3 regions of the Azospirillum sp. TSH20 genome follow, and region 2 is predicted to be linked to each of the others. Evidence: predicted binding sites of a transcription regulator. Region 2 holds the regulator's gene; each other region holds the start of a gene.

Region 1 (7,635 bases), on a different contig from region 2:
ATGTCCTCCAGCACATGCTGGATGGCGTCCACCGGGGTAGCCGGGTTCAGCGAGACGCCGGCCTTCTTGCCCAGCGACTTGATCAGCTGGATGGTGCGGTGCAGGTGCGGGCCGGCCTCCGGATGGACGGTGATGATGTCGGCGCCGGCCTTGGCGAAGTCCGGAATGAACAGGTCCACCGGCGAAATCATCAGGTGGACGTCGAAGACCTTGGCGGAATGCGGACGCAGCGCCTTCACCACGCCCGGCCCGATGGTGAGGTTCGGCACGAAATGGCCGTCCATCACGTCGATGTGGATGTAGTCGGCGCCGGCGGCGTCGACCGCGCGGACCTCCTCGCCTAGCCGGGCGAAATCGGCGGAGAGAATCGAGGGGGAAATCTTCACGGCGCGCATGGGGCTTTCCTGGTGCGGGAGGGGGAGCGGGAAGTGGTTATGAAACTGGTCCGATCAGCCGCACTTCCTATCACGGGGCCGCAACGCAAGTCATGACATGATGCGGATGGCCGCCATGCCTCCATGGTGCGGATTGCACCGTTTACGCTTTACCGCAACCGCGAAGCGTTGTATCCGTTGGAATATAAGCGAAGCGATGAGTTCGGCAGGAGGTGGCGATGGTCGGTTTGAATGGGACGTTCGAGCGTCGCGTATTCACGGCGGCGGTTTCGGCAGTCGTGCTGGGCATCGGACTGACGGTCACCGCCCCGGCGGCGATGGCGCAGGACGTGCTGGTCCTGGCGGCGGCCTCGACCAAGAATGCGGTCGAAAAGCTGGCGTCCCAGTTCAAGGCGAAGACCGGCAATAGCGTGACGTCGTCCTTCGCCGCCTCGTCTGCGCTGGCCAAGCAGATCGAGAATGGCGCCCCGGCCGACATCTTCATCTCGGCCGATCTCGACTGGATGGACTATCTGCAGAAGCGCGATCTCATCAAGACCGACAGCCGGGTGAACTTGCTGGGCAACGAGCTGGTGGCGGTGGTGCCGAAAGGCTCGCCCCTGAAGCCCGACCTCTCCAAGGGCGGCAAGCTGGCGGACCAGTTGGGCGACGGGCGGCTCGCCACCGGTGACCCGTCGAACGTTCCGGTCGGGAAGTACGCCAAGGCGGCGCTGGAGACGCTGGGGCAATGGACGGCGGTCGAACCGAAGCTGGCGCGGGCCGACAGCGTGCGCGCCGCGCTGGTGCTGGTCAGCCGTGGCGAGGTGCCGCTGGGCATCGTCTATCGCACCGACGCCGCCATCGATCCGGGGGTGGAGGTCGCCGCGGCCTTCCCGCCCGACAGCTATCCGGCCATCACCTATCCGGCGGCCCTGGCGGCATCGTCGAAGAGTCCGGCGGGGGTGGCCTTCCTCGACTACATGAAATCGCCGGACGGCATGGCGGTGTGGAAGGAATTCGGCTTCGTTCCGGCACCCAAGGCGCCGTAAGCTCTGCCGCATGGAACTCCTGACGCCGATGGAAACCACCGCGTTGCTGCTGAGCCTGCGTGTCGCGGGCGTCGCCATCGCGTTGGGTTTGCCGGTGGCCGTGCTCGCCGCCTGGGTGCTCGGCCGTTATTCCTTTCCGGGCAAGACGCTGGTCGATGGGCTGGTGCATCTGCCGCTGGTCCTGCCGCCCGTGGTCACCGGCTATATCCTGCTGGTGACGATGGGGACCAAGGGAGTGGTCGGCGGCTGGCTCTACCAGACCTTCGGCATCAAGCTGATCTTCACGGCGGAGGGCGCGTCGCTGGCGGTGGCGGTGACCTCCTTTCCGCTGATGGTGCGGGCGATCCGCCTGTCGGTGGAGGCCATCGACGGCGGGCTGGAGGCGGCGGCGCGCACGCTGGGCGCCGGGCCGGTCGATCGCTTCTTCACCATCCTGCTGCCGCTGATGGCGCCCGGCCTGCTGTCCGGCGCCATCGTCGCCTTCGCCGCCGCGATGGGCGAGTTCGGGGCGGTCATCACCTTCGTTTCCAACATCCCCGGCAAGACGCAGACGCTGCCGCTGGCGATCTATGCCGCGACGCAGGAACCGGGCGGCGACGCGGTTGCGGCGCGGCTGGCGACGATCTCCTTCGGCGTGGCGTTGCTGGCGCTGATGCTGTCGGAGTTTCTGGCGAACCGGGTTCGCCGCCTGATCGGGCAGGTCTGACCATGCTCGACCTGCACATCCGCCAGACCCTGGGCGCCTTCACGCTCGACATCGCCTTCACCGCGGAGGAGCGCGGGGTGACGGCGCTGTTCGGCCGCTCCGGTTCCGGCAAGACGTCGGTCATCAATGCGATTGCCGGGCTGAGGCGGCCCGACGCCGGGCATATCCGCATCGGCGACACCGTGTTCTTCGACAGCGCACGGCGCATCGACGTGCCGGTGGAAAGGCGGCGCATCGGCTATGTCTTCCAGGAATCGCGGCTGTTCCCGCACATGACGGTACGCAGCAACCTGGAGTACGGGCTGCGCCGTGTGCCTGCCGGGGAGCGGCGCATCGCCTTCGAGCCGGTGGTGGAGTTGCTGGGGCTGGGCCATCTGCTGGACCGCCGGCCGCGTGGCCTATCCGGTGGTGAAAAACAGCGGGTTGCCTTCGGCCGCGCCCTGCTGGCACAGCCGCGCCTGCTGCTGATGGACGAGCCGATGGCCTCGCTCGACGCCGCCCGCAAGGCGGAGATCATGCCCTATATCGAGCGGCTGCGCGACGAGATGAACATCCCCATCGTCCTGGTCAGCCACGCGCTGGACGAGGTGGTGCGGCTCGCCACCACGATGGTGCTGATCGCGGAGGGCAGGGTGCGTGCGGCCGGACCGGTGGGCGCGGTGATGGGCCGGCTCGACCTGTCGGCGGTGACCGGTGCGCATGATGCCGGTGCGGTGCTGGACCTGACGGTCGAGCGCCATGTTCCGGAGGATGGGCTGTCGGTACTGGCTTTCGACGGCGGGCACCTGACGGTGCCGCAGATCGACCGCCCGCCCGGCGCGGCGGTGCGGCTGCACATCCATGCCCGCGACGTCATCATCGCCTTGCAGCAGCCGAGCGGCGTCAGCCTGCGCAACGCGCTGACCGCAACCGTTGCGAAGGTGGCGGAGTCCGGCCCATCGTCGGCCGACGTGCGGCTGGCGGTGGGCGGCTCGTTCCTGATCGCGCGCATCACGCGGGCGGCCGTGCGTGAACTGGAACTGGTGCCCGGCCGCCCGGTGGTGGCGCTGGTCAAGGGCATCGCCTTCGAACCGGACAGCAGCGGCGAGGCATCGGACCGGCGGAGGCGGGTGGTGGACGTGTGACCGTCCACCACGTCCTGCCTTACTGGCTGCCCGACGGGGTGGGGGAGCCGCCGGTGCTGGCGCCGCCGCCGGCCGAACCGCCGGCCGTCGAGCCACCCGGCGCCGTACGGGTGGCGCCGCTGGTCTCGTTCATCGAATTGCCCGACGTGCCGCCCTGTACCGGAACGCCGGTCGAGGGCGGCGGGACGGTGGTGGAGCCGCTGCTCGACCCGCTGCTGGTGGTCGGGCTGCTCTGGTTCGACGCGTTGGAATTCTGGGCGTTTTGGTCGTCGCAGGCCGCCAGACCCAAAAGCAGGGCGGGCAGGGCCACGATCAGAAACTTGCTGCGCATGGGGTATCGCTCCTCAGCCAGTTGGCGGCGCCGTCGGCGGGACCGGAGGTGCGAAGACGCAATGGACTCGGACCCGGACACAACGGCACCGTGTGGGTCCAAACACGCCACCGCCGGTTTCATTCCATGCACCTTCGCTCTATGCCGGGTGGATGGCTGTACCTATGAGCGGGAGCGTAGCCCGATGGGACGCCCGATTGCCGACGAGAACTTTACGGGAACATGTTGTCGACTTGTGGGTTGGGCGTGACGGATACCCATTACTGGGTTGCGCAAAGATCACGAAGCTTTTGCGACTTGGCTGTTCCATCTTTTTCGTTTGACCGGTGGAAAGCCGCTGTGATTCCATCGTGCCACCATGACGATGATCGCCGACCTCACCGACACGCTCGCCCGCGCCGCCAAAAGCGCGCTCCGCCAAGCAATCATGCCGGCGCTGTGCGCTTGCGTGGTCGCCTACTTCGCCTACTACGCGATCCATGGCGACCGCGGGCTGGTGGCGATGAAGCAGATCCAGGGGGAAATCGCCCAGGCCGAAGAGGTCCTCAACCAACTCCACACCGAGCGGGAGGACATGGAACGGCGCGCCCAGCTGCTGCGCGGCGACGGTCTCGACCGCGACATGCTGGAGGAGCGGGCGCGGCTGATGCTGAATTTCGCTAACCCCCGCGACGTCATCGTCAAGCTTCCCAAACTGGCCGATCCGGAAGGGGCGAGCCAGCAGAAGTAAGGGGATATCAGCCGATTAACCGAATCGCGGTTAATCTGAAATAGCGCTGCAAAAACAGACGTTTGCGCGAGCCCTGAAGCTCGTGTAGTGTGCGCGCCATATTCGCTTCCGGTGCGGGCTCTCGCATGCCCGCAACGCGCGGCGGCAAAAGGTGTTGTCAACGACCTTTGCCGCTTGAACCCTGGGGAGGAATCATGGCCGCGTCCCGACGCCGTTCCACCAAGGCGCAGACCGACACCGCGCCCGCTCAAGCCGTCTCTTCCGAAGAGCTTCTTCATTACTATCGCGAGATGCTGCTGATCCGCCGCTTCGAAGAGAAGGCGGGCCAGCTGTACGGCATGGGCCTGATCGGCGGCTTCTGCCATCTTTACATCGGCCAGGAAGCCGTCGTCGTCGGCGTGCAGGCGGCGCTGAAGGATGGCGACACCGTCATCACCAGCTACCGTGACCACGGCCACATGCTGGCCTGCGGCATGGAAGCCAAGGGCGTGATGGCCGAGCTGACCGGCCGCATTGGGGGCTACTCCAAGGGCAAGGGCGGCTCGATGCACATGTTCAGCCGCGAGAAGAACTTCTACGGCGGCCACGGCATCGTCGGCGGCCAGGTTCCGCTCGGCACCGGTCTGGCCTTCGCGCACAAGTACCTCAATGACGGCGGCGTGTCCGCGGTCTATTGCGGCGACGGCGCCATCAACCAGGGCCAGGTGTACGAGAGCTTCAACATGGCGGCGCTCTGGAAGCTGCCGGTTCTGTTCGTCATCGAGAACAACAAGTACGCCATGGGCACCTCGCAGGAGCGTGCCTCGGCCGGTGAACTGCATCAGCGCGGCGCTGCCTACGGCATCCCCGGCTATCAGGTCAACGGGATGGACGTGCTCGAGGTGAAGGCCGCCGCCGACCAGTGGGTGAACTACATCCGCGAAGGCAACGGCCCGGTCATCCTGGAGATGAAGACCTACCGCTACCGCGGCCACTCCATGTCCGATCCGGCCAAGTACCGGACGAAGGAGGAGGTCGAGAAGATGCGGTCGGAGTCCGATCCCATCGACCAGCTGAAGTCGAAGCTGCTGGCCGGCGGCCATGCCGACGAGGACAAGCTGAAGGAGATCGATCGCGCTGTGAAGGCGATCGTGACCGAATCGGCCGAGTTCGCGCAGCAGAGCCCCGAGCCCGATCCGTCGGAGCTGTGGACCGACATCCTGGTCGAGAGCTGACCGTCGTCCACCGTCTGGTCCTGACGTCAACGAAAAGCAGGAGCGGCGCCAGAGGGACGGGTTGCCCCCATATAGGGAGCGGCAACCGGTTTCCCCGCGCCGCCGGAGGTTGAGGAATGCCGATCGAAGTGCTGATGCCGGCCCTGTCGCCCACCATGACCGAGGGCAAGCTGGCGAAATGGGTCAAGAAGGAAGGCGACACGGTGAAGTCCGGCGACGTGCTCGCCGAGATCGAGACCGACAAGGCCACCATGGAAGTCGAAGCGGTCGATGAAGGCCGCGTCGGCAAGATCCTGGTGCCCGAAGGCACCGACAATGTCGCGGTGAACACCCCCATCGCCATCCTGCTGGAAGAGGGCGAGGACGAGAGCGCGCTGTCCAAGGGCGGCAACGCCCCGGCCGCCGCCGCTCCGGCCAACGCGGCCCCGGCTTCGGAAGAGACCAAGGCCGCCCCGTCGGCGGTGCAGGCTCCGGCGCCGACCGTGCCGGCCGCTCCGGTTTCGGCTCCTGACTCGGACGAGGACAAGTTCTTCGCCAAGACGGTGAAGAAGACGGTCCGCGAGGCGCTCCGTGACGCGATGGCCGAGGAAATGCGCCGTGACGAGAAGGTCTTCGTCATGGGCGAGGAGGTCGCGCAGTACCAGGGCGCCTACAAGGTGACCCAGGGCCTGCTGCAGGAATTCGGCGAGCGTCGCGTCATCGACACGCCCATCACCGAGATCGGCTTCGCCGGTCTGGGCGTCGGTGCCTCCTTCAAGGGGCTGAAGCCGATCGTCGAGTTCATGACCTTCAACTTCGCCATGCAGGCGATCGACCACATCATCAACTCGGCCGCCAAGACGCTGTACATGTCCGGCGGCCAGATGGGCAGTCCGATCGTCTTCCGCGGCCCGAACGGCGCCGCCGCCCGCGTCGCCGCCCAGCATTCGCAGTGCTATGCCTCGTGGTACGCGCATTGCCCGGGCCTGAAGGTGGTCTCGCCCTGGTCGGCGGCCGACGCCAAGGGTCTGCTGAAGGCGGCGATCCGCGATCCGAACCCCGTTGTCTTCCTGGAGAACGAGATTCTCTACGGCCAGAGCTTCGAGGTTCCGGAGGACGAGGAGTTCGTCCTGCCGATCGGCAAGGCCAAGATCGAGCGTCAGGGCAAGGACGTGACGATCACCGCCTTCTCGATCATGGTCGGCCATGCCCTGGCCGCCGCCGAGGAACTGGCGAAGGAAGGCATCGACGCGGAGGTCATCAACCTGCGCACAATCCGTCCGCTGGACACCGCCACCATCGTCAACAGCGTCAAGAAGACCAACCGCCTCGTCTCCGTCGAGGAAGGCTGGCCCTTTGCCGGCATCGGTTCGGAAATGTGCGCGCTGATGATGGAGCAGGCATTCGACTATCTGGACGCGCCGGTGGCCCGCGTGGCCGGCCTGGACGTGCCGATGCCCTACGCCGCCAACCTGGAAAAGCTGGCGCTGCCGCAGGTCGCCGACATCGTCAAGGCCGCCAAGCAAGCCTGCTATCGTTGAGAGGAGGGCTGATAGGATGACCGTTCAGATTCTGATGCCCGCCCTCTCGCCCACGATGACCGAGGGCAACCTCGCCAAGTGGCTGAAGAAGGAAGGCGACACGGTGAAGTCCGGCGACGTGCTCGCCGAGATCGAAACCGACAAGGCCACCATGGAAGTCGAAGCGGTCGATGAAGGCCGCATCGGCAAGATCCTGATCCCGGCCGGCAGCCAGGGCGTCGCGGTGAACACCCCGATCGCCATCCTGCTGGAAGAGGGTGAGGACGAGAGCGCGCTGGCTTCGGCCGGCTCCGCTCCGGCCCCGGCTGCTGCGGCTCCGGCGGCAGCCGCCGCTCCGGCCGCTGCACCGGCGCCGTCGGCCGCCCCGGCGGCCGCCGCTGCTCCGGCTCCGGCCGCTGCCGCTCCGGCTGCTGCCGGTGAGCGCGTGTTCGCCAGCCCGCTGGCGCGCCGCATCGCCGAACAGGCCGGCGTCGACCTGAAGTCGGTCAAGGGCACCGGCCCGCACGGCCGCATCGTCAAGGCCGACGTGGAGGCCGCCAAGGCCGCCGGTCCGGCCAAGGCCGCTGCCGCTCCGGCGGCTGCCCCGG
Region 2 (7,635 bases):
GCGTACAGCCAGTTGAACAGGGCGGTGCGGCCACCGCCGATGTGCAGAAAGCCGGTCGGCGACGGAGCGAAGCGGGTGACGACGGTCATCGGTCTCTCAATTTCCGGTTCGGCGCTGGTATGATGCGCCGGTGGTTCGACACCGTGGTTTAACACAGCCACCCGGCTTGGAGGCAATGCGATGCGTGCATGGACGGTCGTTGAAGGGCCCGCGGGCGGCATCGCTGCGCCGGGAAGCCGCTGCCGGTGACCGCCGCCGGCTGGCCGGAGGAGGAGACGGATAACCCACCGGCGCTCAGCGGACGATGGCGGCGCCTGTTGGCGCGCGCCGGCAGGCGACTCGCGGCGTTGGCAGGGGCGGAGGGGGAGCGTTGGGTTCTGTGGCTGCCCGTCGCTTTTGGGGCGGGGGTGTCGCTGTATTTCGGGTTGCGGCAGGAACCGGTCTGGTGGGGCGGACTCGCGGCGGTCGGCGGGGCGGTGATCCTGTTGTTGGCTGTGCGGCGCTGGTTCGCGTTGGCCGGGGTAGCGACGGCTCTGCTGATGGCGGCAGCCGGATTTCTGGTGGCGCAGGCGCATACGGCGCGCATGGCGGCGCCGGTCCTGACCCGAAGCATCGCGGGCGCCACCGTCACCGGGCGGGTGATGGCCGTGGAGCGGCGACCGGGTGCTGTGCGCATCACCATGCGGGAGGTGACGGTCAGCAGACTGGCACCGGAGCAGACGCCGGCCGCGTTGAGAATCCGCCTGTCCGACCGCAACCCCGCGCCCGCTCCGGGATCGGTGGTTCGGCTGCGGGCGACGCTGTTGCCGCCGCAGGCGCCGGCGGAACCCGGTGCCTTCGACTTCCAGCGGCGGGCCTGGTTCATGGGTCTGGGTGGGACCGGCTTTGCCACAGGGGCGGTGGAGCAGGTGGAGGCGCCGCCGGTGACGGGATGGAGCACGGTTGCCATCGCCTTCGAACGGGCGCGGGGAGCCATCGCGGAGCGCGTCGCGGCGGCGATCGGCGACCCGGTGGAGGCGAGCGTCACCACCGCGCTGCTGAATGGCGAGGAGTTCGGCATTCCCGAAGCGACGCTGGATGATTTCCGCAACAGCGGGCTGGCGCATCTTCTGTCGATTTCCGGCCTGCATGTCGGCATCGCGGCGGGCATCCTGTTCTATGTGGTGCGGGCGCTGCTGGCGGCGGTGCCCTATATCGCTCTGCGATGGCCGATCAAGAAGATCGCGGCGCTGTTCGGGATCCTGTCGGCGCTCGCCTACACGCTGCTGGTCGGAGCGCCGTTGCCGACGGTGCGGTCGGTGCTGATGACCGGCATGGTGATGGGGGCGATCATGCTGGACCGCCATCCGCTGAGCATGCGGCTGGTCGCCTTCGCCGGGCTGGTCACCATCGCCATGGACCCGGAGGGGATGCTGGGGCCGAGCTTCCAGATGTCTTTCGCGGCGGTGGTGGCGCTGATCGCGGCGTTCGAGCGTGGCAGTGTCAGGCTGGCGGAGTGGCGGCGCGACGCGGGATGGTTGGTGCGCGGGCTGTTCTATGTCGGCGGGATCCTGCTGACCAGCGTGGTGGCGACGCTGGCGACCTTGCCCTTCTCGCTCTTCCATTTTCAGCAGATTGCCTTTTATGGCGTGCTGTCGAACCTGATCGCGATTCCCATCACGTCCTTCTGGGTCATGCCGTGGAGCCTGATCGCCTACGCGCTGCTGCCCCTCGGGTTGGAGGCGCCGGCGCTGATTGCCATGAATTGGGGCGATCGGGCGGTGATCTGGACCGCGGAGTTCTTCGGTCGGTTGCCCTGGGCTTCGCTGACGGTGCCGGCGATGCCGGTGGAGGGATTCGCGGCGCTGGTGGTGGGCGGGCTCTGGCTGTGCGTATGGACGCGGCGGTGGCGCTGGCTGGGGATGCTGCCGATCCTGGCGGGGTTGGCCTCGCCGATGCTGGTGGAACGGCCGGACGTGCTGGTGGCGGGGGACGGGACGGTGGTGGCGGTGAGGCTGCCGGACGGGCGGCTCAGTGGCTCGGGCAAGGGCGGCGGGCGGCTGACCGAGACCTGGAGGGAGCGCGACGGGGAGCGGGCAGCGGCGGAGCCCTGGCCGGCGGCGGGCGGATGGAGCGAAGGCGGGCGGTCGCTGAGTTGCGATGCGCTGGGGTGTCTGTACCGGGTGCGGGGGAAGACGGTGGCATTGCCGCGGCTGCCCGATGCACTGGACGAGGATTGCGGATCGGCGGACGCGGTGGTGACGGCGGCGGTGGCGCGCGGGTGCCGGGCCGGTTTGGTGGTCGACCGATGGGCGCTGCGGCATGAGGGAGCGCATACGCTGACGGTGACGGAGGAGGGCATCCGGGTGGAGACGGTGCGAGGGCTTAGGGGGGATCGGCCCTGGACCGGGGGGAGATGAAGGCCCGTCGGAGTTAGACCCCCTCCCTAGCCCTCCCCCGCTCTCAGCGGACCTTCGGTCCGCCTGCCGCGTCAGCACAAAGCGAAGCTTTGTGCGAGAGCTGGGCGGGAGAGGGAATTGAGCTTCGTGCGGGAGAGCCCCGACCGCAGGTCAGTACTTGCGGACGAGACCGACCAGCTTGCCCTGTACGCGGACGCGGTCGGCGCCGAAGATGCGGGTTTCGTAGGCGGCGTTGGCGGGCTCCAGGGCCACCGTGTTGCCCTTGCGGCGCAAACGCTTCAGCGTCACCTCGCCTTCATCGACCAGCGCGACGACGATGGTGCCGTTCTCCGCCGCGTCGCAACGCTGAATGATGATGGTGTCGTGGTCGAGGATGCCGGCCTCGATCATCGAATCGCCGGAAACCTCCAGGGCGTAATGGTCTCCGCCGGTCAGCATGGAGGCCGGAACATCGACGAAGGCACTGTTGTCGCGCAGGGCCTCGATCGGCGTGCCCGCGGCGATACGGCCGTAGAGCGGGAGCTGAACGGTCTCGTTGGCGGCGGGCATCGTGGCGGGAGGCGTGGTGTCGCGGCCGGCAAAGGCGAAATCGCCCTTGATGACGTTGGGCTGGAACTTCGGCTTGGGCGCCGCGCTGCGGCTGCGGGCGGCGTCCAGGCCTTCCGGCAGGCGGAGAACCTCGAGCGCGCGGGCGCGGTGGGGCAGGCGGCGGATGAAGCCGCGTTCCTCAAGTCCGGTGATGAGGCGATGGATGCCCGACTTGGACTTCAGCCCCAGGGCGTCCTTCATCTCGTCGAACGACGGCGAGACACCGCCCTGGCCGAGCCGTTCGTGGATGAACAGCAGCAATTCGTGCTGCTTGCGCGTGAGCATGGATGCCTCCCGGCCGTCGCCAGACTGAAGATGGAACAAAAACTAAACGTTGCTCCATGTTCTAGTTTGGTTCCTGCCGCGCGTCAAGCCCCCCGGCGGCTTCTTTTAGAACTTGAACGGAACATTTCGAACAGTGTGAAACAGTTTTCGGGATGCTGTTCAACTGTTCCATCCGTCGTTCGGGGGGTGTTCCAAGTCCTAGATGCTGAGCGCTCCATCGGTCAGGGGGAGCACGGTCACCATGGCGCCGGCCGGTTCCGGATCGGCGTTGGGCGGGCGGAGGATCAGGCAATCGGCCTGGGCATAGAGAGTGGTGATGGCGCTGTCCTGCCGGGCGAAGGGGGTGACGGTCAGGACGCCGTCGGGGCCGGCGGCGAGCGTCGCACGGAGATACTCCTCGCGCCGGTCGTTGGCCTTCAGCGCGGTGGTCAGGCGGGCGCGCAGCGGCAGGCGGTCGTCCTCGGGCGGCAGGCCCTGCAGCAGACGCAGAATCGGGCGCAGGAACAGCACGCCGGTGACGCCGGTGGACACCGGGTTGCCGGGGAGACCCAGCAGCGGCACCGATCCGGCGCGGCCGAACATCAGCGCCTTGCCCGGCCGCATCGCCACGGTCTGCACCTCCAGCGCCACGCCGCGTTCGGCCAGCACGTCGCGCACGAGATCGTATTCGCCATGGGCGGCCCCGCCGGTGGTGACCAGCAGATCGCACCCTGCGGCCCCCTTCGCCAAGGCCGCCACACTCTCCGGCGTATCCTTGGCAATTCCCAGATTGTGGGCGAGGCCGCCCTGGGCGGTGACGAGGGCGCAGAGGCCAAGCGCGTTGGTGCTGACGATCTGGCTCGGCCCCAGCGGATCGCCGGGCAGGGCGATCTCGTCGCCGGTGGCGAGGATTGCGATGCGCGGCCGGCGATGGACCGAGAGCCAGGGCACATTGCCGCCGGCAGCGAGCGCAATGTCGCGGGCGGTCAGGCGACGTCCCTTCGGCAGAAGCTCCTGACCGAGGGTGAAGTCGAATCCCGCCTCGCGGATGAAGCGGCCGGCGACCACGGCGCGGCCGATCCGGACGGTGGCGTCGTCGGCGCTGCAATCCTCCTGCATCACCACGGCGTCGGCGCCATCGGGCAGGGGCGCTCCGGTGAAGATGCGCACCGCCTCACCAGGGCCGACGCTGCCGTCGAACGCATGGCCGGCGGAGGATTCGCCGATGCGGCGCAGGGGGACGGGCGAGTCGGCGGTCGCGGCGGCGATGTCGGCGGCGCGCACCGCCCAGCCGTCCATCGCGGCGGCGTGGAAGGGCGGCTGCGTCAGCCGGGCGATCACCGGCTCGGCGAGCACGCGGCCCAGCGCATCGGGCAGGGCGACGGTCTCCGCCGGCAGAGGGGCGAATGCCGACAGGATGCGGGCGCGCGCCTCGGCGACGGAGATCATCAGATTATGCTCCTGCGGATGGGACGGCGGTGGTGGACGCACCCCATTCGCCGCTCTTGCCGCCGGCCTTGTGCAGCAGGCGGACGTCGGTGATGGTCATGCCGCGGTCCACCGCCTTGCACATGTCGTAAACGGTCAGCGCCGCGACGGTGACGGCGGTCAGCGCCTCCATCTCCACGCCGGTCTGGCCCTTCAGCTTGCAGGTGGCGGTCACGTCCACGGCGTTGCGGGCGGGATCGCAGGAAAGGTCGACCTTGACCGAGGTCAGCATCAGCGGGTGGCACAGCGGGATCAGGTCCGGCGTGCGCTTGGCCCCCATGATGCCGGCCAGCCGGGCGACCGACAGAACGTCGCCCTTCTTCACTCCGCCCTGCATGATGAGCGCCAGGGTCTCCGACTGCATCAGCACGGTGGCGGCGGCGGTGGCGGTGCGTTCGGTCTCCGCCTTGTCGGAGACGTCGACCATCACCGCCTTGCCCTCGGCGTCGAAATGGGTGAAGCCGGTCATCGGACGGTCTCCAGAAGCGGTTTTTCCATGAAGACGCTGACGCCGTTGTCTTCATAGCAGGCATATGGGCCGCGGTCGGCGAACCCGGCCTTGCGGTAGAGCGCCAGCGCCTCGTGCTGGTGGATGCCGGATTCGAGCAGCAGGGCGGTCAGCCCCTCGTCCCGCGCCTGTTCCTCCAGCCGGGTGAGCAGTCGGTCGCCGATGCGGTGGCCGCGGGCGGCGGGATCGACATACATGCGCTTCACCTCGCCGTAACCGGTCGGATCGACGCGGAGTGCGGCGCAGCCGACCGGAACGCCGTCTTTGCGGGCGACGAAGAAGCGAACGTCCGGCGCCTCCAGGGAGTCGATGTCCAGCAGATGGCAGGTGTCCGCCGGATAGAGGTCCAGCAGATAGCGATCGAGCGCGGCGACCAGGGCGATCACCGCATCCTGACGCGGGCTTTCCGCGGCGATGGCGATGTCGGGCATCGCGTCACACCGGAGACAGTAGGGCGCGGGTGGCGGCGGTCACGTCGGCCTGCCGCATCAGCGATTCGCCGACCAGGAAGCAGCGCGCCCCGACCTTCGCCATCCGGGCCAGATCGGCGGGGGTGTAGAGCCCGCTTTCCGCAACCAGCATGCGGTCGGCCGGGACATTGGCCGCCAGTTCCTCCGTCGTCGCGATGTCGACGGCGAGCGTCTTGAGATTGCGGTTGTTGACGCCGAGCAGCGGCGTCTTCAGCAGCAGCGCACGGTCCAGTTCGGCGCGGTCATGCACCTCGACCAGCACGTCCAGACCCTGGCCGATCGCGGCATCCTCGATCTCCGCCGCCTGGGCGTCGGACAGCGAGGCCATGATGATGAGGATGCAGTCGGCGCCCAGCGCGCGGGCCTCCACGATCTGATAGGGATCGACCATGAAGTCCTTGCGCAGAACCGGCAGATCGACCGCGGCGCGGGCGGCCACCAGATACTCGTCCTTTCCCTGGAAATAGGGCTCGTCGGTCAATACCGACAGGCAGGTCGCCCCGCCCTCGCGATAGGCGCGGGCCAGCGTCGGCGGGTCGAAGTCGGCGCGGATCAGGCCCTTGGACGGGCTGGCCTTCTTGATCTCGGCGATCAGCCCGTAGCGGCCGGCCTCCACCGCGGCGCCGAGCGCCCGGATGAAGCCGCGCGGCGGGTTGGTCTCGTTGGCGGCCTTGGCGGCGGCCTCGACCTCCGACAGCGGGCGGGCGGCCTTGCGGGAGGCGACCAGCGCGCGCTTGTCGTCGTTGATGCGGGTCAGAACGTCGCTCATCAGGCCACCGCCTCGTTGGTGATGGCGACCAGCCGGCGAAGGCGGTCGCGGGCGCCACCGCTGTCGATGGCGTCGGCGGCCATCGCCACACCCTCCTTCAGCGTCGCGGCCTTGCCGGCCACATGCAGGGCGGCGGCAGCGTTCAGCAGCACGATGTCGCGGTAGGGGCTGTGCACCCCGTCGAACAGGGCGTGGATCGCCTCGGCGTTGACCTGGGCGTCGCCACCCTTCAGGTCCTCGATGCGGGCGCGGGGCAGACCGGCATCCTCCGGCGTCACCTCGAACACCGTCACCTCGCCGTCCTTCAACTGGGCGACGGTGGTGGGGCCGGTGGTGGTGATCTCGTCCAGCCCGTCGGAGCCATGGACGATCCATGCCGCTTCGGACCCCAGCCGCTTCAGTACCTGGGCCAGCGGCTCCACCCATTGCTTGGAGAAGACGCCGAGGACTTGGCGCTTGGCCGTCGCCGGGTTGGCGAGCGGACCCAGCAGGTTGAAGACGGTGCGGGTGCCGAGCTCGACCCGCGTGGGGCCGACGTTGCGCATGGCGATATGGTGGCGCGGCGCCATCAGGAAGGCGATGTGGGCATCCCACAGCGCCTTGCGCACCAGCGCGAAGTCGCAGTCGAGGTTGACGCCCAGCGAACCCAGCACGTCGGCCGCACCGGATTTGGAGGAGATGGCGCGGTTGCCGTGCTTGGCGACCGGCACGCCGCAGGACGACACCACCAGCGCCGCGGCGGTGGAGATGTTGTAGGTGCCGGCCCCGTCGCCGCCAGTGCCGCAGGTGTCGATGGTGCCGGGAGGCGCCTCCACCGGGATCGCCTTGGCGCGCATGACGCGGGCGGCGCCGGTGATCTCGTCCACCGTCTCGCCGCGGACGCGCAGCGCCATCAGGAAGCCGCCCATCTGCGACGGGGTGGCGTTGCCCGACATGATGATGTCGAAGGCGAAGCCGGCCTCGGCCTCGGTCAGGGCGGCGCCGGTGGCGACCTTGCCCAGGATGGCCTTCATATCAGTGAGGTCGCCGCTCATGCTGCGGTCTCCAGGGTCGCGTTCTCCGGGCGGGGACGGGTCAGGTCCAGGAAATTCTGCAGGATCTTGTGGCCGTGCTCGCTCTCGATGCTCTCGGGATGGAACTGCACGCCGT
Region 3 (7,635 bases), on a different contig from region 2:
CCCCTGCTGGGCGGAGGAGCCGCCGGTGCCATCCGAAGGCTCGCTGGTCCCGGGATCGCAGTTCCACGAGGAACAATGGATCATGGCCGCCGGCATGCTGGCGCGCGGCAACAGCTTTCTCCAGGTATCCCGCGCCATGGGCTGCAGCCGCACCACCCTGTGGCGGGCCTATTACGGCTCCAAGGATTTCCGCATCCGCGTCTGGTGGGAGCGTGAAGCCCTGAACCGCGAAGCCGAACTGCGCCTGTCCTCGCTCCGCGTCCTGGTGGCCGAACAGATCGAACGGCTGGTTTCGGCCGGCGACCCCTCCACCGTCCGTTGGCTGGCCGAACGCCTCGGCCTCTTCGCCGGTCTCGATACTCCGAGAGATCTCCCGGACACCAAAACGCAACCGCCCGGCCTGCAATCGCCCCGTCCCGAAGACCCGCCCGCCGTCACCGTGCCCGAACTCGACGACGATGTCCCCGGTGCGTTGCGCGAGCGCACGCCGCCCGATCCGGCCATGATCGCCGCCATCCTGGCCCGGGCGGAAGCGGAGGGTCCGAAGGGCGTCTTCCCCTGGACCGTCAACGAGCATGAACCCTATCCCAACCTCAACCCCGGCCCGGTGAGCCGCCGCGCCGCCGGTCCCTTCTCCCGGCGCCGGTAGGCGGCGGATGAAACACCACCCGGCCCCCTGTTCCACGCTGTTCCAACTCCCGCCCCTCACAGAAGCGACAGCTGATCCCCCACGGCCGGCGGCACCCGGAAGCGGCTGCAGTCGAGCTGCCAGCTCCGATCGCCCAGCCCATGCTTGCGGCAGGCCAGCTTGAAGCGATGGCGCAGCAGTTCGGCGTAAGGGCCGGTGCCCTTCATCCGCGTGCCGAATCCGGAGCGGTAGAGCGCGCCGTCGCGGCTCTGCCGCATCAGGCTCAGCACGCGGTCGGCGCGGTTGGGGGCGTGGACGCGCAGCCATTCCTCGAACAGCCCGGCGATCTCCAGCGGCAGGCGCAGCAGGATATAGCTTGCGGCGCTCGCCCCGGCCCCGGCCGCCGCCTCCAGGATCGCCTCCAGCTCATGGTCGTTCAGGGCGGGGATCATCGGGCTGGCGAGCACCGCCACCGGCACGCCGGCCTGCGTCAAGCTGCGGATCGCCTCCAGCCGGCGCGGCGGCGTGCTGGCCCGCGGCTCCATCACGCGGGCGAGGTCGCGGTCCAGCGTGGTGACGGAGAGCGCGACCGACGCCAGCCCTTCCGCCGCCATCGGCGCCAGGATGTCGAGGTCGCGCAGCACCAGCGCCGATTTGGTGATGATGCTGACCGGCTGCTTGAAGTCGCGGCAGACCTCCAGCACCCGCCGGGTGATGCCCTCCGTCCGCTCGATCGGCTGGTAGGGATCGGTGTTGGCCCCCAGCGCCAGCGGCCGGCAGTCATAGGATTTCGCCCGCAACTCCTTCGCCAGCAGTTCCGCCGCGTTGCGCTTGGCGAACAGCTTGGTCTCGAAATCCAATCCGGGCGACAGGCCGAGATAGGCATGGGTCGGCCGGGCGAAGCAGTAGATGCAGGCGTGCTCGCACCCTTGGTACGGGTTCACCGACCGGTCGAAGGGGATGTCGGGCGACTGGTTGCTGGTGATGATCGACTTGGCCGACGCCGGGGCAACAATGGTGCGGACGGGATCGGACAGCGCCTCGTTCCCACCCTCGGCATAGCCGGTCCAGCCGTCGTCGGTCAGGACGCGGGTCTCGCGCTCGAACCGCCCGGTGGCGTTGCTGACCGCGCCGCGGCCCTTGATCGGGGATCGCCGTATCTCGTCCATGCCCGCAGCTTAGCCGCGGCAGATGGGAACGTAAAGCGAACATAAAGGGATGTGGCCGGTCTTTCGATCACCGGTCTTTCCATCACCCTACCCAACAAACATAAAGATATCTTTATGCTTGCATGGTTCCGATGCCGCTGATACACCCTTGGCAAATTACAGCGGCAAGGCCGGGGATTCGATCCGGCCGGCGCCAATCATCGCTGCCCCAATCATCACTGCCCACCAGGAGTCATCCCTCATGGCCGCCGAATTCACGGACTACAAGGTCAAGGACATCAGCCTCGCGAACTGGGGCCGCAAGGAGATCACCATCGCCGAGACCGAGATGCCGGGCCTGATGGCCCTGCGGTCCGAATTCGGCGACTCCAAGCCGCTGGCCGGTGCCCGCATCGTCGGCTGCCTGCACATGACCATCCAGACCGCCGTGCTGATCGAGACGCTGACCGCGCTCGGCGCCACCGTGCGCTGGTCCTCCTGCAACATCTTCTCGACCCAGGACCAGGCCGCCGCCGCCATCGCCGCCGCCGGCATCCCGGTCTTCGCCTGGAAGGGCGAGACGGAGGAGGAGTTCTGGTGGTGCATCGAGCAGACCCTGCGCGGTCCGGACGGCTGGACCCCGAACATGATCCTGGACGATGGCGGCGACGTCACCCAGATCATGCACGACAAGTATCCGGAGATGCTGAACGACGTCCGCGGCCTGTCGGAAGAGACCACCACCGGCGTCCATCGTCTCTATGAGATGATGAAGAAGGGCACGCTGAAGGTTCCGGCCATCAACGTGAACGACAGCGTCACCAAGTCGAAGTTCGACAACCTCTATGGCTGCCGCGAGTCGCTGGTCGACGGCATCAAGCGCGCCACCGACGTGATGGTCGCCGGCAAGGTCGCCGTGGTCGCCGGCTATGGCGACGTCGGCAAGGGCTCGGCCGCCTCGCTGCGCTCGCAGGGCGCCCGCGTCCTGGTGACGGAGATCGACCCGATCAACGCGCTGCAGGCCGCCATGGAAGGCTATCAGGTCGTGACGATGGAGGATGCCGCTCCGCAGGGCGACATCTTCGTCACCGCGACCGGCAACGTCGACGTCATCACGATCGACCACATGCGGGCCATGAAGGACCGCGCCATCGTCTGCAACATCGGCCACTTCGACAGCGAGATCCAGATCGACGCCCTGCGCAATCTGGTCTGGGAAGAGGTCAAGCCGCAGGTCGACGAGGTGGTGTTCCCCGACGGCAAGCGCCTGATCGTCCTCGCCCAGGGCCGTCTGGTCAATCTGGGCTGCGCCACCGGCCACCCCAGCTTCGTGATGAGCGCCAGCTTCACCAACCAGGTGCTGGCCCAGATCGAGCTGTGGACCAATGCCGCCAACTACGAGAACAAGGTCTACGTCCTGCCCAAGCACCTGGACGAGAAGGTCGCCCGCCTGCATCTGGAAAAGATCGGCGCCAAGCTGACCACCCTGACCGACAAGCAGGCTGCCTACATCAGCGTGCCGACCGCCGGCCCGTACAAGCCGGACCACTACCGCTACTAAGCGGTCGTAGGGTTGAAAAAGAAGGGCCGTCCCGGTGGGGCGGCCCTTTTTCTTTGCGGCAATCAGAAGGTCAGAGCGGCAGCGTCACCGTCGCCCGCAGACCGCCCTCGCCGCGGTTCGCCAGGGTCACGTCGCCGCCGTGGCCGCGGATGATGCTGCGGGCGGTGGACAGGCCCAGGCCGACGCCGCCGGTGTCGCGGGAACGGGAGCGTTCCAGCCGGTAGAAGGGGGCGAAGACCTTCTCGAACTCCGCCTCCGGGATGCCGGGGCCGTCGTCGTCGATGTGGATCAGGGCATTGGCGGCATTGGTGCCGTCGGCGCCGGTCTCCAGCCGGACGATGAAGCCGCCGCCATACTTGATGGCGTTGTCCATCAGGTTGGCCAGCGCCCGGCGCAGCGCCACCGGGCGGCCTTCCGCCACCACATGGGCCGGGCCGTCGTAGAGGGCGCGGTGGCCGGCGTCGACGCGGTCGTCGCACAGGCTCTGCAGCAGGTCGGCAAGGTCGAAGCGGCCGCGCGGCTCGCGCTGGGCGTCGTCGCGGGCGAAGGCCAGCGTGGCGGAGATCATCGCCTCCATCTCGTCCAGGTCGGCCAGCATCCGGCGCTGCATCTCCGGATCGTCCACCAGCTCGGCGCGCAGGCGCAGGCGGGTGATCGGCGTGCGCAGGTCGTGGCTGATCGCCGCCAGCATCTGGGTGCGGTCGGCGACGAAGCGGGCAAGCCGCGCCTGCATCCGGTTGAAGGCGCGGGTGGCGGCGCGCAGCTCGCGCGGGCCTTCCTCGGTCAACGGATCGGCCTGCCCGTCGACGCTGAGCCGTTCGGCGGCGGCGGCGAAATTGGCCAGCGGCGCCGTCACCCGGCGGGCGGCCAGCAGCGACACCAGCAGGATCACCGCGGCGATCGCGCCCATCCACAACAGGAAACGCACGATGCCGAAGGGACCGGCCAGCGGATCGCCGCCGGTGAAGCTGAGCCACGACCCGTCGCCGAGCCGCACCGACAGCCGGACATGCGGCCCCCAGCGCCGCGGCTCGTCGCCGCCCATGAAGGGAGGATGCTGGTGGTCGTCACGGGGCGGGCGCTGGACCTCGACCAGGATGTTGCGGTCGGCGGTGTCGAGCGACTCGCGCAGCCGGCGCTTCAGCCCGTCGAACCGGCCGCTGGAAATGGCGTCGGGCGCCAGCGGCGGCGGGCGGTCGGGGCGCCATTCGACGCGCAGGACCGGATCGTCGATGGCGCGCACCACCCGCTCGCGGCCCGGCGGCGGCGTGCTTTCCACCAGCTGGACGATGGCGGTGATGCGCTGGATCAGCACGTTGGGACCGTGGATCGGCGGCCCCTCGCTGCGGTCGGTCAAATAGACCAGCGCGCTGATCGCCTGGGTCAGCAGCAGCGCCAGCACCACCGTCAGGGCGATACGTGCGGCAAGGCTGTCGGGGAAGCCCAGACGCAGGCGGCGCAGGCTGCGGCGGCGGGCCAGCCTGGATTTCGCCGTCATCTCTTCCGGCCGGGTGGTCACGATGCCAGTCCGCCGCTGCCGACGGTCGGGGTGAAGAGATAGCCGCCGCCGCGCACCGTCTTGATCAGCGTCGGTTCGGCCGGGTCGGGTTCGATCTTGCGGCGCAGCCGGCTGACCTGCACGTCGATGGAGCGGTCGAAGGGAACCGCCGACCGCCCGCGCGCCAGATCGAGAAGCTGGTCGCGGGTCAGCACCCGCTGCGGATGCTCGACGAAGGCGACCAGCAGGTCATACTCGCCGGCCGACAGCTGGACCAGCACCCCGTCGGGCGAGCGCAGTTCCCGCTTGGTCAGGTCGAGCGACCAGCCTTCGAAGCGCAGCACCGTGCCGGCCGCCGCCGGGGCGCCCGCCACCGGCGGGGCGGAGACGCGGCGCAGCACCGCCTTGATGCGGGCCAGCAGCTCGCGCGGGCTGAAGGGCTTCGCCAGGTAGTCATCGGCGCCCATCTCCAGCCCGACGATGCGGTCGGTCTCCTCCCCCATGGCGGTCAGCATGATGACGGGGGTCTGCGCCGTCTGCGGCGTGGCGCGCAGCCGGCGGCAGAGCGACAGCCCGTCCTCCCCCGGCAGCATCAGGTCGAGGACGATCAGGTCGACGCGGGCGCCGTCGAGCGTGCGCATCATCTCCGCCCCGTCCCTGACCCCGGTGACACGATAGCCGTGCTTGGTCAGGAACTGGGCGACGAGGGAGCGGATTTCGCGGTCGTCGTCGACGACGAGGAGGTGGGGCGTGCGGTCCATGGCTCCATGATCGGGCGAGGCGCGTCGGGGGTGAAGGGGAAATGTGTAACGCCCGGTTACGGGACGGCCGGCGGTTACACTCTGTTACCAAATGACCGGTTTGCGGACATTCGACCGCAACGTTCGGCGCCCATTGTCTGGTCATCGGGACAGCGGCGGCGATCCAGCCGGCAACGTCCCAACGGAATAAGCCCCCTCCATCCGGGGTTTAGAGAGCACCAAACACTGAGGAGTCGACACCATGAAACGCGCCCTTCTGACCTCCGCCCTGCTGGTCGCCGGTCTCGGCGTGGCCGTTCCGGTCTTCGCCCAGGGTGGTCCGCAGCCCGGCGGTCCTGGCATGGGGCCGGGCGCCGGCGGACCCGACCGCCACTTCGCCCGCATGTGCGAGGACCAGGAAGCCCGTCTGGCCGGCAAGCTGGCCTATGCGGAGAAGAAGCTGAACATCACCGATCAGCAGCGCGCCGCCTGGACCAAGTTCGCCGACGCCGCCCGTTCCAGCCTGAAGCCGACGCAGGATCTGTGCGTCAAGTTCAAGGACGCCCCGCGGCCTGCCGCCCTGCCCCAGCGCCTGGAGCGGGCCGAGCAGATGATGCAGGCCCACCTGCAGCAGATCCAGACCGTCCGCCCGGCGCTGACCGACCTCTACGCCCAGCTGACGCCCGACCAGCAGAAGCAGGCCGACCGCATGCTGAACCAGGGTCCGGGCGGCATGGGCGGACGGATGGGCGGCCACCATGGCGGCCATATGGGTGGCCCGGGCGGCTGGGACCATGACGGCCCGCGCCATCACGGGATGGGGCCGGGTGGAATGGGGCCGGGCAAGGGCCCGGGACCGGGTCCGGCGCCGGCACCGCAGGAGCAGCCCAAGCAGTGACGTAACAGACAGACTCCCGGCGGCGACCCCAAGCCCCCCAACGCAGCCGCCGTGAGACCATGGGCCGCCGAATCCCCCTTCGGCGGCCCTTGTCTTTTTTGGGACGGGACAGAAGGTGCAAAAGACAAGCCGCCGCTTGCATTGCGGGCCTTCGCACCCCAAAGCTTAACCCCATGACGTCCTCTCACGCTTCGGCGGGCGGCGGTCTCGGGCGGGGGGGCCGTGTGGTCGCCGTGCTGGGGCCGACCAACACCGGCAAGACCTATCTGGCGATCGAGCGCATGCTCGGTCACCGGTCCGGCATGATCGGCTTTCCCCTGCGCCTGCTGGCGCGGGAGAATTACGACCGCATCGTCTCGATCAAGGGAAAGAACGCCGTCGCGTTGGTGACGGGGGAGGAGAAGATCCTGCCCCCCAACCCGTCCTACTGGGTCTGCACCGTCGAATCGATGCCGCTGGACCGCGCCGTCGATTTCCTGGCGGTGGACGAAATCCAGCTCTGCGCCGACCCGGAGCGCGGCCACATCTTCACCGATCGGCTGCTGAACGCCCGCGGCATGGTCGAGACGATGGTGCTGGGGTCCGATTCGATGCAGCCGATGATCCGCCGGCTGGTGCCGAAGGCGGAGTTCATCAGCCGGCCACGCTTCTCGCAGCTGACCTATGCCGGCTACAAGAAGCTGACGCGCCTGCCGCCGCGCTCCGCCGTCGTCGCCTTTTCCGCCACCGACGTCTATTCCATCGCCGAGATGATCCGGCGCCAGCGTGGCGGCACCGCCGTGGTGCTGGGGGCGCTCAGCCCGCGCACGCGCAACGCGCAGGTCGGGCTCTATCAGGCGGGCGAGGTCGATTATCTCGTGGCGACCGACGCCATCGGCATGGGGCTGAACATGGACGTCGACCATGTCGCCTTCGCCCGCATCGTCAAGTTCGACGGCTTCGCCCCGCGCCGCCTGCGCCCCGCCGAGGTGGCGCAGATCGCCGGCCGCGCCGGACGCCACATGCGCGACGGCACCTTCGGCACCACCGACGAGGTGGGGGAACTGGACGCCGATCTGGTCAACCGCGTCGAGAACCACGAGTTCGAGACGGTCAAGACGCTGTCCTGGCGCAACAGCGACCTGCGTTTCGACACGCCGGGCTTCCTGCTGAAATCGCTGGA

Evidence for each region. Region 2 encodes LexA, which represses DNA repair genes until DNA is damaged. Its sites were predicted from a motif close to ATGTTCTANTTTGGTTC; they were not measured.
Region 1: the regulator LexA is predicted to act here: its motif matches at 3,792-3,808, upstream of TSH20_RS14675 (septum formation initiator family protein).
Region 3: the regulator LexA is predicted to act here: its motif matches at 1,824-1,840, upstream of TSH20_RS18175 (PA0069 family radical SAM protein).

Annotation. Positions count from the first base shown of each region.
Region 1 covers NZ_LGQU01000050.1:39,971-47,605, forward strand. Annotated here, with positions in the region: gene rpe (ribulose-phosphate 3-epimerase) at 1-395, opposite strand, end outside; gene modA (molybdate ABC transporter substrate-binding protein) at 614-1,423, shown strand; gene modB (molybdate ABC transporter permease subunit) at 1,434-2,129, shown strand; gene modC (molybdenum ABC transporter ATP-binding protein) at 2,132-3,253, shown strand; gene TSH20_RS34965 (hypothetical protein) at 3,273-3,584, opposite strand; gene TSH20_RS14675 (septum formation initiator family protein) at 3,943-4,314, shown strand; gene pdhA (pyruvate dehydrogenase (acetyl-transferring) E1 component subunit alpha) at 4,509-5,528, shown strand; gene TSH20_RS14685 (pyruvate dehydrogenase complex E1 component subunit beta) at 5,645-7,048, shown strand; gene TSH20_RS14690 (pyruvate dehydrogenase complex dihydrolipoamide acetyltransferase) at 7,065-7,635, shown strand, end outside.
Region 2 covers NZ_LGQU01000112.1:17,302-24,936, reverse strand. Annotated here, with positions in the region: gene gltX (glutamate--tRNA ligase) at 1-89, opposite strand, end outside; gene TSH20_RS36220 (ComEC/Rec2 family competence protein) at 246-2,399, shown strand; gene lexA (transcriptional repressor LexA) at 2,550-3,272, opposite strand; gene glp (gephyrin-like molybdotransferase Glp) at 3,471-4,700, opposite strand; gene moaC (cyclic pyranopterin monophosphate synthase MoaC) at 4,705-5,208, opposite strand; gene TSH20_RS27435 (GNAT family N-acetyltransferase) at 5,205-5,678, opposite strand; gene trpC (indole-3-glycerol phosphate synthase TrpC) at 5,683-6,486, opposite strand; gene trpD (anthranilate phosphoribosyltransferase) at 6,486-7,520, opposite strand; gene TSH20_RS27420 (aminodeoxychorismate/anthranilate synthase component II) at 7,517-7,635, opposite strand, start outside.
Region 3 covers NZ_LGQU01000064.1:62,778-70,412, forward strand. Annotated here, with positions in the region: gene TSH20_RS18170 (hypothetical protein) at 1-649, shown strand, start outside; gene TSH20_RS18175 (PA0069 family radical SAM protein) at 706-1,797, opposite strand; gene ahcY (adenosylhomocysteinase) at 2,039-3,337, shown strand; gene TSH20_RS18185 (ATP-binding protein) at 3,408-4,856, opposite strand; gene TSH20_RS18190 (response regulator) at 4,853-5,596, opposite strand; gene TSH20_RS18195 (Spy/CpxP family protein refolding chaperone) at 5,838-6,473, shown strand; gene TSH20_RS18200 (helicase-related protein) at 6,647-7,635, shown strand, end outside.